Regions from separate parts of the Geobacillus sp. PLS 41 genome, predicted to be linked through region 1. Evidence: predicted binding sites of a transcription regulator. Region 1 holds the regulator's gene; the other holds the start of a gene.
What was found. The regulator NrdR, encoded in region 1, represses ribonucleotide reductase genes. The targets are predictions, from matches to a motif close to AACACNATATATNGTGTT.
Positions count from the first base shown of each region.

Region 2: a site for NrdR is predicted at 5,173-5,190, ahead of ACVX3G_RS08290 (vitamin B12-dependent ribonucleotide reductase). Genes of this name have one in related genera too.

Region 1 is NZ_CM151395.1:1,364,877-1,372,764, reverse strand. It holds ribosomal protein L20 leader region at 1-27, opposite strand, end outside; gene thrS (threonine--tRNA ligase) at 254-2,212, opposite strand; T-box leader at 2,272-2,502, opposite strand; partial or broken gene ytxC (putative sporulation protein YtxC) at 2,548-3,424, opposite strand; gene dnaI (primosomal protein DnaI) at 3,758-4,699, opposite strand; partial or broken gene ACVX3G_RS06760 (replication initiation and membrane attachment family protein) at 4,711-6,095, opposite strand; gene nrdR (transcriptional regulator NrdR) at 6,200-6,661, opposite strand; gene ACVX3G_RS06750 (aminotransferase class IV) at 6,729-7,127, opposite strand; gene speD (adenosylmethionine decarboxylase) at 7,251-7,625, opposite strand.
Region 2 is NZ_CM151395.1:1,671,079-1,678,966, reverse strand. It holds partial or broken gene ACVX3G_RS08310 (spore photoproduct lyase) at 44-163, opposite strand; gene ACVX3G_RS08305 (DUF2332 family protein) at 266-457, opposite strand; gene ACVX3G_RS08300 (hypothetical protein) at 513-932, shown strand; gene ACVX3G_RS08295 (glycoside hydrolase family 18 protein) at 977-2,389, opposite strand; gene ACVX3G_RS08290 (vitamin B12-dependent ribonucleotide reductase) at 2,514-5,087, opposite strand; gene ACVX3G_RS08285 (lipoate--protein ligase family protein) at 5,342-6,178, opposite strand; gene ACVX3G_RS08280 (rhodanese-like domain-containing protein) at 6,388-6,762, shown strand; gene ACVX3G_RS08275 (ROK family transcriptional regulator) at 6,819-7,888, opposite strand, start outside.

The DNA of each region.
Region 1 (7,888 bases):
AGAAGCGGGGTGCTTCTGCTTTTGTTACAAACAAGCCATCATTCCACTTTATACACTATACCACCTTGGCGATGGCATGTCAAGGAGCGGATCTTGATAAACACAACGCCTTTTATTATAGCGGATCAACATTCAATTGGCAAGAGAAAATCTTGTTCACGCCGCCATTTCTTTGAAAAACCGCCCATGACATGGGCCATCGCCACCGTTGCTTCCTTGTGGCGCTTGAACGTTTATGTCGCCTGTCAACGGTTTATTGCGCTTTCCCTAATCTTGTCCGTTTTTCCCGCACATCGTCAGCGAGCAAGGCCATAAACTCGTCAAGCCCCATCGTCTGGCTTTCTTTTTCGCCATAGCGGCGGACGTTGACCGCTCGCTCAGACACTTCTTTATCGCCGACAACGAGCATGTACGGGATTTTTTGCATTTGCGCTTCGCGGATTTTATAGCCGATTTTTTCGTCGCGCTCGTCGACTTCGACGCGGAAGCCGCGTTCTTTCAACGTCCGCTGCACGTCATACGCGTAATCGAGGTGCGCCTCCGGCGACACGGGGATCACTTTGACTTGAACCGGGGCGAGCCATGTCGGAAACGCACCTTTATACTCCTCGATGAGGAACGCGACAAACCGCTCCATCGTCGAGACGACGCCGCGATGGATGACGACCGGACGATGCGGCTTCCCATCCTCGCCAATGTACGTCAAATCAAAGCGCTCGGGCAACAGGAAGTCAAGCTGCACCGTCGAGAGCGTCTCGTCTTTGCCAAGCGCCGTGCGCACTTGCACATCGAGCTTCGGCCCGTAAAACGCCGCTTCCCCTTCCGCTTCGTAGTAGTCGAGGCCGAGCTCGTCCATGGCTTCCCGCAGCATGCGTTGGGCTTTTTCCCACATTTCATCGTCATCGTAATATTTTTCTTTGTCATGCGGATCGCGGTAAGACAAGCGGAACGAGTATTCCTCAATGCCGAAATCCTTATAGACTTCCAAAATCAAGTTGACGACGCGCTTGAACTCGTCTTTGATTTGGTCCGGGCGCACGAAAATGTGGGCGTCGTTGAGCGTCATGCCGCGGACGCGCTGCAGGCCGGTAAGCGCTCCAGACATTTCATAGCGGTGCATCGTGCCGAGCTCGGCGATGCGGATCGGCAGCTCGCGGTAGCTGTGCAGCTTGCTTTTGTAAATCATCATATGGTGCGGGCAGTTCATCGGACGAAGCACAAGTTCTTCGTTGTCCATCTCCATCGGCGGGAACATGTTTTCTTTGTAATGGTCCCAATGGCCCGATGTCTTGTACAGCTCGACGCTGCCGAGCACCGGTGTGTAGACATGATCGTATCCGAGCGCCACTTCTTTGTCGACGATGTACCGTTCGATAATGCGGCGGATCGTCGCTCCTTTCGGCAGCCATAGCGGCAAGCCTTGTCCGACTTGTTGCGATGTCGTAAACAGCTCAAGCTCTTTGCCTAATTTGCGGTGATCGCGCTCTTTCGCTTCTTCAAGCAGGCGCAAATAACGATCCAAGTCTTCCTTTTTGAAAAAGGCCGTGCCGTAGATGCGCTGCAGCATTTTGTTGTTGCTGTCGCCGCGCCAGTAGGCCCCCGAGATGCTGAGCAGCTTGAACTCTTTGATTTTTCCAGTCGACGGCACGTGCACGCCGCGGCAAAGGTCGAAAAACTCGCCTTGCTCATAAATCGAAATCGGCTCGCCTTCCGGAATATCGGCGATCAACTCGAGCTTCAACTCATCGCCGATTTCTTCATACAGCCGGATGGCTTCTTCGCGGCTCACTTCTTTGCGGACGATGTCCAAATTTTCTTTGACAATCTTGCGCATTTCCGCTTCGATTTTCGGGAGGTCGTCTGGCGTCAGCTTATGCTCCATGTCGATATCATAGTAAAAGCCGTTTTCAATGACCGGACCGACGCCGAGCTTGACGTTGCCATACAGCCGCTTGATCGCCTGCGCCATTAAGTGGGCGGTGCTATGGCGCAAAATGTCAAGCGCCTCCGGCATGTCTTGGGTAATGATGACAAGCTCGCCATCTTCGTGAAGCGGCGTGCGCAAATCAACGAACCGGCCGTTCAGTTTGCCGGCGATCGCTTTTTTCTTCAGCCCCGGGCTGATCGAGGCAGCGATGTCTTCCGTCGTCGTCCCCTTCGGAAACTCCTTTTCCGCCCCATCTGGGAACGTGATGCGAATGACGTCTGGCATTGGCAATCACTCCTTTGTCATGATGATGAAAATGGAAAAATAAAAAAACTCCTCCCTCCTAAAGGGACGAGTTTTCATCGTGGTTCCACCCTTCTTCCCATGGCAACGCCTCGCCATGCCATGGCTCAACAAGAATAACGGTCGTCCACCGGCGGCAACTACTGGGCGTTGCGTTCGCTGCCGCAGCTCTGAGGGGGTAAGCGCATTTTTCGTGTTAGGAAGGTTCCAGCCGCTGCCTTCCCTCTCTGGAAACCGTAAAAATGCACCCATGTCCTCGTCATCGCTTGTATTCATCCATATTCATGACGACATTATAGCGAAAACAGCAGGAAAAATCAAGCTTCTCCCCCATTTCCAGCGTTGGCGGCAAACAAGCGGGAAAAATCGGCGCGGCGGCAGACGATCAGCCGTTCTTGAAACACGTTTTGCAGTGTCTGCACCATGCCGTCATCCGGATGATCGGTGTACAGCTCAATTTCCGCCGGAGCGAGCGAGACAAGCGGAGCGAGCACCGATGCATCAATATACATCGGCTGGCTGAAGACGAGATGGCGGTCGATCAACTGTCTCACTTCCGCCGCCGACAGCTCCCGCCGCTCGCTGTCGTAAAATACGAAGTGCGGCGGATCGTGCACCAAATACAGGCGCGGCCATTGCGGCGTCCGGCCAGCCAGGCAGTCGCGCAGCATTTGCACAAAATTTTGATACTCCTGCTCCAGCTTGTATTCATCAATCGCCAGCTCGACATAATGTTGGAGGCGCTCCATATACGGCTTTAACCGGAACGTAACGAACGAAGAAAACGAAAATGACAAGCCGTCGCGCAAAAAGGAGGCAAAAGCGTCGCGCAACATCACGGTGCGCGAGGCGGCAAACGCCGCGCTTTTCCGGTAATCGCTCCGCTCGCCGTCCAAAAACGAATGAGCGAGGGCCAAAATTTGCTGCTGTTCTTCGACGTCGCGGAAATAAAAAACATTGGCAATGATGGATAGCAGCAGCCGGTCTTCCATCACCTCCTGCATAAACGCCGTCATCGCTGGGATGATATGCTCCTCAAGCACACGCTTCTCCTCGCCCTGTATGTAAACCGCCACGGTTTTGTTCCCGTCATAAGCGGCATGAAACAGCGGACCGTCATCCGGTTGCCGGTGATCTAGCAGCCCAACCAATTTTTTCCGCTTCGCTTGCCTCGTCAAAATGGATTTCGATCACCCGCTGTCCCCCCTTTAGCCCGAAAGGAATGCTTGGTTTATATATATGGGGACAACGGGCTGTTTAGACTAAAAAACCACAAAGCTTAGCGGCGTTCATTGTTCGAGGAGAGGGTGCCCCAAAAGGATCGGGACACCCTTTCTTATTACCGTATACAGGCATAAAACAAATATGTTGTGTTTTGTTTAAGGGAAATTACCCTTTTGGGTCAGCCCCAGTCGGCAAACGAACCGCTTGCCGACTACGGCAGAAAAGCTAGAAACAGAACCTGCTCAACTAGTTTTTATGGGTTAATCAACATGCCTGTGCAAACGGCAACGTTTCAAATCGCCTTTATATATTTTGCTCACGGCGGTTCGGTCCAGTGATTTCAATCGGATAGGCCAAATAGCGGATTCGCTCCATAATGCGCGCCGCCTTCACCTTCTCTTCTTCGCCGCGCTGCGAATACGTCAAATGATGGGCGAGCTGCTGCATATCAAAGTTCGACGTGAAAAACGTCGGCAAGTTTTCAAACATCCGGTATTGCAAGATCGGGCCAAATACATCATCGCGCACCCAGCTTGACATCGCCTCCGCCCCAAGGTCATCGAGCATCAGCACCGGCACTTTTTTGATATAATCAAGCTTTTCGTTCATCGTCTGGTCTTGAAGCGAATGTTTCATCTCACGAAACAGCTCGGGCACGTAGACGATCAGCGACGAAACGTTTCGCTTCGCCAGCTCGTTGGCGATCGCGGCGAGCAAATACGTTTTGCCCACCCCAAACGATCCGTGCAAATACAAGCCTTTCATTTTTTTCCCTGGCTCGTATTCCGCCACAAACCGCTCGGCAAATCGGATCGCTTTGATCCGCCCATCGTCATTGAGATCGACGTCAGAGAGCGAAGCACGCAAGATTTCGCGCGGCATGAACATGCTTTGAATGAGCGACTCTTGCCGTTTTCGCTCGTCATGCTGCACTTTTTTGGGGCAGCGGTCGTACTCAACGTCGATCCTTCCACCGTTGACCACCAAATTTGGATGGTACCCCGGCAGCATGTTGTTGCATCGCTCAAGGCCCGGACATTGGCGGCAATTCCCGTGCTGCTCGATGAACTCATACAGCTTCATCAAGCTGCGGTCAACCGCATCGGCCGACAATTGCCGTTCGTGCGCCCGCAAAAACGGCTGCACGTCCGGATGCTCCAAAATGTAGCGTTTCATTTGTTCGTAGCGTTGTTTAAACCGTTGATTGCCAAGCAACCGCTGCAACAGGTGGTTTACTCGTTCCATGGCTTTTCCCTCTATGATTCATCACGGTATTTTTTCAGCCGTTCCTCAAGCTCTTTGCGCGCCTGTTCGACGTCAAAATCATCATCATCCGGCTGGCTGTAATCCATGTTCAGCCAGTCCGGGACGATTTCCGTGCGCACGACTTTGCGCACCGTCCGCGTCCCTTTTTCCTTTTCGTTCGCCCAGTTTTGGTATGTTTTCGCCTCTTCTTTCGCCAGTTCCATTGCTTCCTTCACGGTTTTCACCTTTTTGCGCGCCCAATGGCTGGCGATTTTTTCTACGTATTTTTTCGACAGCTTCATATTCGTCCGGAGCATGACATAATAAATGAGCACGTTGACAACTCCGGGGAGCAGCTGCTGCTGGAACATAATGTCTTCGATCAACTGCAAATCAGCAAGCGACGGCTCAGCGCCGCCTGAAATCTCTTTCAGCAGCTGGCGCGGGGAAATTGTTTCCAGCTGTTTCATTAGTTGCTCCTCTTTTGTGCGCGGTTCGATGTTTTCCATCGTCCGGTAGGCGAGCGGCTGCACTCGTTCGACGAGGCGCGGCTCGACACCGCCATGTTCGAGCTCATACCATTCGCGCGCCGCCCGGCGCAACGCGTCAATATCGATATGATAGGCCGGATCGATGACGCCAAGGACCAGTTTTTGCATCTCAAGCGGCGGAATGCCGTATAAAAACGCCAGCTTTTTAATCGCTTCCTTCACTTTCGCTGTCACAGCCCGGCGCGGCACAAGCTGCTTGGACAGGCCGGCAAAAAACAGCTCAAAGTCGAATACATCATCATCGAGCACATACGACGCCTCATCCCGCCTGATGTGATCCTTCCCTTCAAGCAGCTCGGGCCCGGCTTCTTCGCTGAGGCCGGCGACGATTTGTTCAGCGGGCACGGCCGAAAACACGTCGGAAAACGACCGCGTCACCTGGGTGAATTTCGTTTCATCAATGGAAGGACGGGCAAAAAAGTTGCTCAGCTGGATAAACAAGTGGCGGCCGACTTGCCGGTGCAAAAAAACGCTCAACATCTCGTCGCGGAAAAACTGGTCTGGCGCCAGCGGCGGACGCAGCTCATAAAGAAACAGCTTCGGTTCATCCGCCTCTGGAGCGTGGACGTATGTGTCGAGCAGCCCGATTCCTTCGAGTTTCAACCGTTCGCTGTAAATGTCCGGCAGTCCGCACTGCATGAGCGCCATAAGCCGATGATGGGTCGCTTCCTGGCCGTCAAGCAGCTCAAGCTCCCCCAAAGCGTCATATAAAGCGCCAACGCCCGGCAGCCGATGAGCGGCTGGTAAAGCAGCGTCAGCACTTTACGGTCCACCTCTTGCAACACCCCACGGCTTTGCACGGTATAACGGTCGACAGCAATCAGCTCTTTCCAATGGTGCTGCATCGCTCCGACCTTCCATTCCGCCGTATTCGTTTCAAACCGGCTCTCCCCTTTCCTGCCGAAAAGACGTTGAAAAAAGGGCTTGCCGCCTAACGCCAAAGCCCTTTTTACCGTTGCCCTTTTTTGATCAGCTCTTTCAGTTCTTCAATGAACACATTAATATCTTTAAACTGCCGATAGACGGAAGCGAAGCGGACATAGGCGACCTCATCGATGTGTGACAGGCGCTCCATCACCATTTCGCCGATCGTTTCGCTTTTCACTTCCGAGACGCCTTGATTGCGCAGTTCGCGCTCAATTTCCTGCGTCACTTTTTCAAGCTCCTCGAGCGCCACCGGCCGCTTCTCGCACGCTTTGATCAAGCCGCGCAAAATTTTCTCCCGGCTGAATTCTTCGCGCGTTCCCTCTTTTTTCACAACAATCAGCGGCGGCTCCTCGATCCGCTCAAACGTCGTAAACCGATAATGGCACTGTTCGCACTCCCGCCGGCGGCGGATCGAACGACCCTCTTCAACCGGGCGCGAGTCAAGCACGCGCGTGCCTTGATGATGGCATGAAGGACATCGCATAACATCCACTCCGTTGATCTTCTTATTTTCTATCATACCGGAATGGACGAAAGCAGACAAGATATAGTTAGCTGTTCAGTCCGGAACCGATATAGGGCAGGCGGGCGTCGAGCTTCCGATACAAATCGAGAATGACCGCCCGGCTATGCCCAAAATCAAACGGCAATAGCTTCGTCTCCGTCGTCGCGGAAAAGTCGACCGCCGTTTCAAACGGCCGCACGGAAATGACGGTAGCGACGATGAACAACTTTTTGCCGCGCTTTGTTTGCGCACAAATTTCGCCGCGCTCTTCGGAAACAGAAACGAGCTCGGCGCCGGGCAGCGACGAGAGCAGCTCCTTGACCGCATCGATGACGGCGCGGTTCGTCGCTTTGTAATAATGGCTTCTTAGCTCTTCATCTTCATGATTTTCCCGCGTTTCACAATGGTTTGTGAAGGCGTATTTGAGTGTTTTCCACATGCTCATTGCCACGTCTCCCTAGTCATTCTTTTTCTTCCATCATACCATGATTTTCGCCGCTGTTGTACCGCCGAGGGCGCAAAAAAAGGAGCGTTTCGCTTACGCTCCTTTCGGTTTATCATTATCCAATTACAGCGCCTGCGCCTTTTTCACTTCGATCGGGCGCATGCCGCGCGGAAGTTCAATCGTTTCCCGCGTTTGCGCGCCCAGCATTTCGGCAATGTAATCGGCGGCAATCGTCGGGTCTAAATGGCCGCATGTATACACATCAATGCTCGCATAGCCGTGTTCGGGAAACGTGTGAATCGTCAAATGCGATTCCGAAATAATGACGACCCCGCTTACGCCTTGCGGAGCGAATTTATGGAACGCCACTTCGCGAATCTCCGCTCCCGACTTTAACGCGGCGTCAACGAACGTTTTTTCAATAAAATCAATATCATTCAGTTTGTCAAAGTCGCATCCCCAAAGTTCCGAGATAACGTGACGACCCATCGTGTCCATGAAAAGAATCCCCCTTTAACCAATTTTCTCAAACTAATAAAAAAACAGAAGGTGAGTTGCAAAATGGCATGTATAACTACCACGGGGGAAAGTTAGTCCTAAGAGGTCCTAACCCTTTAAGTAGTCACATTACCCTTGCCGTTAAGAAGTTCACGAGACATAGTATACTTTGTTTAGGGGGTTTTTGCAACAGGCTTTTTTAATTTTTTTGCATAAAAAAGAGAAAAAGCGCCCACGCCCGCACCGTGGCCCGATCCGTTTGT
Region 2 (7,888 bases), 310 kb from region 1:
CCAGGCAAACAAAAAATAGCAATCAATCCCATTATACCATGAAGGGGACATTACGTAAAATACTGCACTTGGGCCGATGGAAAAAAGCGAGCAATACCTTTCCGAGCGGATGCGGCAACGCCTCCGGTTCGAAATACACAAGTTTGGGCATAAACGGTTTCATTCATTTCCCTCCATGTTCTCCGTATTTGATGTTAGTATGATTCAAGGATGGAGGGAAATCGCGTGCTTCTTTTGCTTGGCATCATTTTTCATGGAAGGCTCATTACCCCCAATTTGATATGTTCATCTCCCAGCGAAACCAACGACCATGCCCATCGGTTTCAGCCACGATTTGCCGATATTCTCGGCCGTCAATCATGCCATCCAGATGCAATTTCCGATCCCACATATTGTTATACACATGGAACAAATCCCGTTGGCGGCCGATTTCGCGAAGCTGCTCAAGATTTGCCATGACAGCTCATGAACGCAATGATACAATAAAACTAAACTGAAAGGAGGGATGCAGAATGTCTCACGAGCTTGTCGAATTGCTTCGCTCAGTGCTGAAAGAGGAGTTGCAGCCGATTCATGAACGCCTCGACCGACTAGAAGCCGGACAACAGCGCCTCGAAGAACGGCAACAGCGCCTCGAAGAACGGCAACAGCGCCTCGAAGAACGGCAACAGCGCCTCGAAGAACGGCAACAACGCCTCGAAGAACGACAACAGCGCCTCGAGGAAAAGTTGGACCATTTCATCATCGAAACGCGCAGCCATTTCAAAAAAATCGAGGACGAGCTGGCTGAGCATCGGCGTATGTTCGAGATACTGTCACATGATTGGCGTAACGCGAACATTGCGATTGAATATTTAAATCATAAGATCGGCCAGCACGATCTGGAAATGTATCAACTCAAAAAGCGGCTCGAACTCCAAGAAACAAAATAAAAGCGCATGCCCGATGACCGGCGCATACGCTCTAACTGCTTAGCTTACCCACGCTTGCGAATGCGGAAATTGTCTTCCAACAGCTCCCAGTTTTCCGGATACGGATACCCGAGCACCCAGTAGCTGATTCCGCGCAATCCGTATTCTTTCACCAAGTCAAATTTCGCCAACGCGCTGCGGGCGTCCTCAAACCACACTTCATGTTGTCGCCCTTGTTCATCTGTATAGCGGTAAAACGGCGAAGCCGCCGCCGCATCGTATTGGATGGACGCCCCGTAGCGAATGGCGCGCTCTAGCGCCTCTTTCGGACTGAACGTTTCCGCCTCTTGCCCTTGCACGTGCGGCAGCACCCAGTCGCGGGCATAAATTTGAAACCCCATCATGATTTTGCTACGCGGAATGGCGGTCACCGCATAATCGAGCACGCGCCGAATTTGATTCACCGGCGAAATGGCTTGCGGCGGCCCAAATCGGTAGCCCCACTCATAGGTCATAAGGACAACAAAATCAGCGATGCGTCCGTGGGCTGGGTAGTCGTGCGCTTCGTACAGCAGCCCTTTTTGTTCAGCGCTTATTTTGGGCGCCAGCGACGTCGATAAAACATACCCTTCGGCGTGAAGCCGGTTGGCCGCCCGCTGCAAAAACTCGTTATACCGCTTGCGGTCGGACGGATAGACATTTTCAAAATCGACATTCAACGCGCGGTACCCTTTTGCTCGCATCACTTGAATGACGTTGTCAAGCAATCGCGTTTGCAGCGCAACGTCGGCCAGAATCGTCTGCGCCAGCCTCGAGCCCGGGTCTTGGTACGTAAAGTTCGTGATCGTCATCATCGGCACGACACGGGCGGCATAAGCCGCCTGAATGAATGCTGTATCATTGATCGGATTGAGCCCGCCATCGGCGCGGATCGTGTAGGCGAATGGCGCGGCATAGGTCAAATGGCGGCCGACTTCGCGCACTTGCTCCGCTCCTTTCTCCCCTTGGTCCACCGTAAATGCGTTCACCTCGATGAGCGGCTTCGCCGGCGGGATGATGAGCCGCTGTCCGGGGACGATCCGGTTCGGATCGGTAATATCGTTTACTTCGATCAGCTGCTGAACCGTCACTCCGTAGAACGAAGCGATTTGCGCCAGCGTCTCCCCGCTTCGCACCGTATGGATGCGCGCTGGGATGAACAACGTTGTCCCTGGATAAAGGAGCGACGGATTCGTGATCCGGTTCGCCTGTATAATCGCTTCGACCGCCACTCCATACTGGCGCGCAATTTGCCATAACGTTTCCCCTGTGCGGACCGTATGGTAACGATATGGAACCGGGATGACGAGCGCTTGGCCAACGGCTAGCCGGTTCGGGTCGCTCAGTTCATTGGCGGCGACAATCCGCTCGAGTGGAACGCCGTAACGCTGAGCCAACTGCCAAAGCGTCTCCCCGCGCTTTACGACATGAACAATCATGACGCTCCCCCTTTCGTTCCCTCCTTTTACCACTATATTTTGGCTTTTGCCTTTTATGTAAAAAAAACGCCGGTTCCTCTACGGAAACCAGCGTTTCATCCATTCAAACCCATCCGTATCGCCATTACAGGCCGCACTTCAGCTGCGCGCCGCAGCTTGTGCACGTGTTGCAGCCGCCGATCTCTTCGATCGTCCCTTCGCGGCAAATCGGGCAAATATTGCCGATTTCGGAACCGATTGTCACATCGGTGGCGCGCACATCTTGAATCGTATCAACGAGCACGACGGGGCGTTTCGTCTCTTTTTCCTCGAGCTCCTCTGGAAGCAGTTCAAGTTGCTCTTCAATCTGATTCTCCTCAGCCTTTAACGTCAACACTTGTGCATCGCGGCTGCCGTCGACATAGACGGTTCCGCCTTTCGCACCGCAACGCCATAAACGCTCGTACACTTTTTGCACTTGCTCGACGGTGTAGCCCTTCGGCGCGTTGACCGTTTTCGACAAGCTCGAGTCGACCCAACGTTGAATGATGCACTGCACATCGGCGTGCGCTTCCGGCGGCAAGTCCATCGCCGTCACAAACCAAGGCGGCAAGTGGTTCGGGTCGGCTTCCGGGTGTTTGTCCAAATATTCTTGGACGATGTCCGCTTTCACTTCGATAAATTTGCCCAAGCGCCCGCTCCGGTAGTACGAGAACGAGAAGTACGGCTCAAGCCCGGTTGAGACGCCGACCATCGTTCCCGTCGATCCTGTCGGCGCCACCGTCAGCAAGTGCGAGTTGCGGATGCCGTATTTCAAAATATCTTGACGAATATCTTCCGGCATCCGTTTCATGTAGCCGGTGTTGATGAACGCTTCACGCAGCTTGCGCGTCTCTTCCTCCGTTTCGCCGACAAGAAACGGGAAGCTGCCTTTTTCTTTCGCCAGCTCGATCGATGCCCGGTATGCGGTCGTGGCGATCGTGCGGAACAGCTCATCGACAAGCTGGTTTCCTTCCTCAGAGCCGTACGCTTTTTCGCAGTAAATGAGCAAGTCTGCAAGCCCCATGACGCCAAGGCCGATGCGGCGCTCGCCGAGCGCTTGTTTTTTGTTTTCCTCAAGGAAGTACGGCGTGGCGTCAATGACGTTGTCTTGCATCCGCACCCCGATTTCGACCGTGCGTTTCAGTTTTTCGTAGTCAATGACCTTCCGTTCTTTGTCCACCATGTTCGCCAAGTTAATGGCGGCCAGATTGCACACCGAATACGGTGCCAACGGTTGTTCCCCGCACGGGTTGGTCGCAACGACTTTTTGCCCGTACGCGCGGGCGTTCGTCATTTCGTTGGCGTTGTCGATGAAGAAAATGCCCGGCTCGGCTGAATACGTCGCGCAAATGTTGATCAGCTTCCACAGTTCGCGGGCGCGGATTTTCCGGTAGACGCGGACGCGATAGCCCATTTTCTCCCATTCGCGTACATCGCCGACTTCATGCCATTTTTCGTTGTAAATGCGCATTTCCTCTTCGGAATAGGTTTCCACGTCCGGGAAGCGGAGCGCGTATTCTTCGTCCTTTTCGACCGCTTCCATGAACTCTTTCGTCAGGCAGACGGAAATGTTCGCACCGGTCAAAAAGTCTGGGTTGTGCACCGTATATGTACCGCCGGTGCGCAGTTTTTCTTCGGCGTCTTTGATGATTTCTTCAGTGAAACCGCCGTAGTCAGGCGCGTTCTTGTATCGGACGATCGCTTCATACATCGCCCGCTCCCGCTCGGTGAGCGGCGTAAATTTCAGTTTGTCGCGCGCTGCTTTTTTGATGCCTTCGTCTTCCATATTTTCGAGCAGGTAGCGCAAAATGCGCGGGTTTTGCATTTTCGAGACGATGAATTCGATAATGTCCGGGTGCCAGTCAGCAAGCATAATCATTTGGGCGCCGCGGCGGGAGCCACCTTGCTCGACAAGGTGGGTCAGCTTCGCAATATCGTCAAGCCACGAGACCGACCCGGACGATTTGCCGTTCACCCCGCGCGCAAGCGTATGGCGCGGCCGCAATGTCGAGCCGTTCGTCCCAACGCCGCCGCCGCGGCTCATGATTTCCATCACCTGCTTCCGATGTTCGGAAATTCCTTCGCGCGAGTCTTTCACAAACGGCATCACATAGCAGTTGAAATACGTCACTTCCTTGCCCGAACCCGCCCCGTACAACACGCGGCCGGCCGGAACAAAATTCAAGCTTGCGAGCTCTTGATAAAACTTTTCGAACCACTCTTTCCGCTTTTCTTCTGTCTTTTCCACCGCCGCCAGCCCAGTCGCATTGCGCTTGGCGATTTGCTCATAGAAAATTTCGAGCGGCTTATCAATAATGTCGAGCGACCGAACCACAATGCCGGTCTCCGCCTCTTCCCCTTCGAGCACGTGCCGGTATTCGTCTTCAATCAACACGCGCGCCTTTTTCGCCTCCCAATCGATGTCGACGATAAACCCGAGCCCTCGTGCCGGGAATTTCGGATCCTCCTTGATCGTCAACACGACGAAATCGCCCGGTGTGAGCGTCAGCTTCTCCGTATCTTTGAATGAATACCGGTCAAGCATGACCAAACGGGATACGCCTTTATGGGTGATGTGCATATCCGGCGTAATCGGATGCACTTGCGGAAATAGGCGGATATCCTCGTTCAGCTTGTCAATATTGATCTTCATTTTTTCGGATGACGCCACCGTCATTCTCCTATCTCTCCTCTTTTATATAATCTCTCATGTTTTTGGCAAAGTTGTCCTGTCTTCTTTACCTTACCATATCAAACAGAAAAAAACAATATATAGTATGATTTTTTATGAAAATCATACTATATATTGTTAAAGAGAACAAATGATTTCATTTTGTCAAGCAAAAAAAAACAAAACACGGCGAAAAGCGGAGAAAAACGGGGGAGTGCCGCTGTTTTTGCCGGAAAACGAACGATTTACCGCGTCGCTGCTCAGCGCTTGAAGTTCCATTCGTCGCTTTCGTATTTCGCCCGCGCCAGCTCTTCAACGTACGCCCGCTCTTCGGCGGTGAGCGTGTACGGTTCCAATACGATGTTCAATCCCTTTTCAAATCCTTTGTAAAACGCCTCTTTCGCTTCCTCGATCGTCACCGTGCGGCTCGTCAACTCATTGATCGCGACTGCCTTCTTTTTAAAATCGCGCTGCAGACGCTCTTTCACCCGCTCGTTTGGATATTTAAACAAGCTGAACAGCAGCTCTTCGTCCAGATCAAGCAAAATCGATCCGTGCTGCAAAATGACGCCTTTTTGCCGCGTTTGCGCGCTGCCGGCGATTTTCCGCCCCTCAACGACAAGCTCGTACCATGACGGCGCGTCAAAACAAACGGCCGAGCGCGGGCTGCGCAAATCTGCCTTCTCTTCTTCCGTTTTCGGCACGGCAAAATACGCATCCAACCCAAGATAGCGAAATCCCTCTAAAATTCCTTGCGAAATGACGCGGTATGCTTCCGTCACCGTCTTCGGCATCGCCGGGTGCGACTCGGAGACGATCACGCTGTATGTCAATTCTTTATCGTGCAGGACGCCGCGCCCGCCGGTCGGCCGACGGACAAAGCCGAGGCCGTGCCGTTTGACCGCCTCTAAATCAATTTCTTTCTCCACTTTTTGAAAATAACCAATCGACAACGTCGGCGGATTCCAGCCATAAAAGCGGATCGTCGGCGGAATTTTGCCTTCGCTGTGCCAATCGAGAAGCGCCTCATCGAGCGCCATATTGAACGCCGGCGGGCAATAGCCGGAATCGATAAAGCGCCATACTTCTTTTGCCATCGTTCCACCTTCTCTATTGTTCCATACTCTAAACGCTGCGGCGGCTTGTCGACCACCGCCAAGGGGCGGGACGCTTTTGGCCGCCTTTATTAGTTTAGCAAACAACGCCGGTGAAGGAAAGAAAAATGGCATCGCGAAAACCTCTTTGCTTCCCGGCGGCGACTTTATATAATAGGAAATAGCAGACGAAGCGAAAGGAGGCATGACGGGTGGAAGCATTGCTCATTATTCTCGGCGCAATCATCGTGTATTCCGTCATTACGTACTTCTGGCAGAAGAGAATTGTCAAAGCATTGACAGAGGAAGAGTTCCGCGCCGGTTATCGAAAAGCGCAACTCGTCGACGTCCGCGAACCGGATGAGTTTGCGGCTGGACATATTTTAGGGGCTCGCAACATCCCGCTCACGCAGCTTCGCATGCGCATGAAAGAATTGCGCAAAGACCAGCCGATCTATTTGTACTGCCAAAACGGACTGCGCAGCGGGCGAGCCGCGCAAATGCTCTACCGAAAAGGATACCGCGACTTGTACCATTTAAAAGGCGGATTTAAAACATGGACCGGGAAAGTGAAGAAAAAAGCGTAGCCCGTTAACCAAAAAGGCGCTCTGCCCAAACAGGCAGGCGCCTCTTTTCGCATGCGCTAGACCGCCGCAAATTCCGGCGGCAGGACGACCGCCTCAAGCACCGAAGCAGCCGCGCCGATGGCGCAGCTTTTCTCTTTCAGCTTGGAGGAGATGATGGACGGCTCGCTTTCTTTTTTGACGAGAATCCGCTTTCTCACTTCTTGGCGCGCCGGACCGATCACATACTCGCCCGCTTGGGCAATCGGACCGCCGATGATGACTGCTTCTGGATTGTACGCATAAATCACCTGCAACAATCCAACGCCGAGATAGCGCCCCGTTTCCTCCAAAATGCGCGCCAGCTGTTCATCGCTTTCTGCTGCCAACGCCATCGCAGCGATGGAAAAGCGTTCATCGAGCCATTCAGAACGCCCTTCTTCAGCCAAACGGCGCTCAATGTATTTTTCCGACGCATACATTTCCCAGCAGCCGATGTTGCCGCAGCTGCAGCGAATGCCGTTGACATCGATCGTATGATGGCCGATTTCACCAGCTAGGCCGCTGACACCCCGATAGAGCTGATGGTGAAGAACGACGCCGGCGCCAATGCCGATTCCGGCGCTGATGTAAACAAAGTGGGCGAACTCGTTGCCGGCGCCGAACCACTTTTCTCCAAGCGCCGCCAGTTTCGCCTCATTCTCGACAATGACAGGACGCTCAGGCCACCGTTGCCGCAAAACAGCCGCCAAGGCGACATCGTCCCAGCGCAAGTTCGGAGCAAACACAACGGTCCCGCTTTCGGTATGGACGACGCCCGGCACGCCGATGCCGATTCCCATCACACCGTACGGTGTCGCCGGCGCCCGGCGGATGGCCGCCTCGATGAGCTCCATCATTTCGCCGATGATCGCCTCCTGCCCTTCAGACGGGCGGAACGAACGCCGTTGCTCCCAAAGAATGTCCGCGTTTAAATTGGTCAACACGGCATACAAATAGTTCACCCCCAGCTCAACGCCGATAAGCGAGCCGGCGTCGGCGTTGAAGCGAAGCATGAGCGGCCGGCGCCCGCCGGTTGACTCGCCGATTCCGCTTTCATGGACGAAATGCTCGGCGATCAGTTCGTCAACAAGCGCGGAGACAGTGGCCT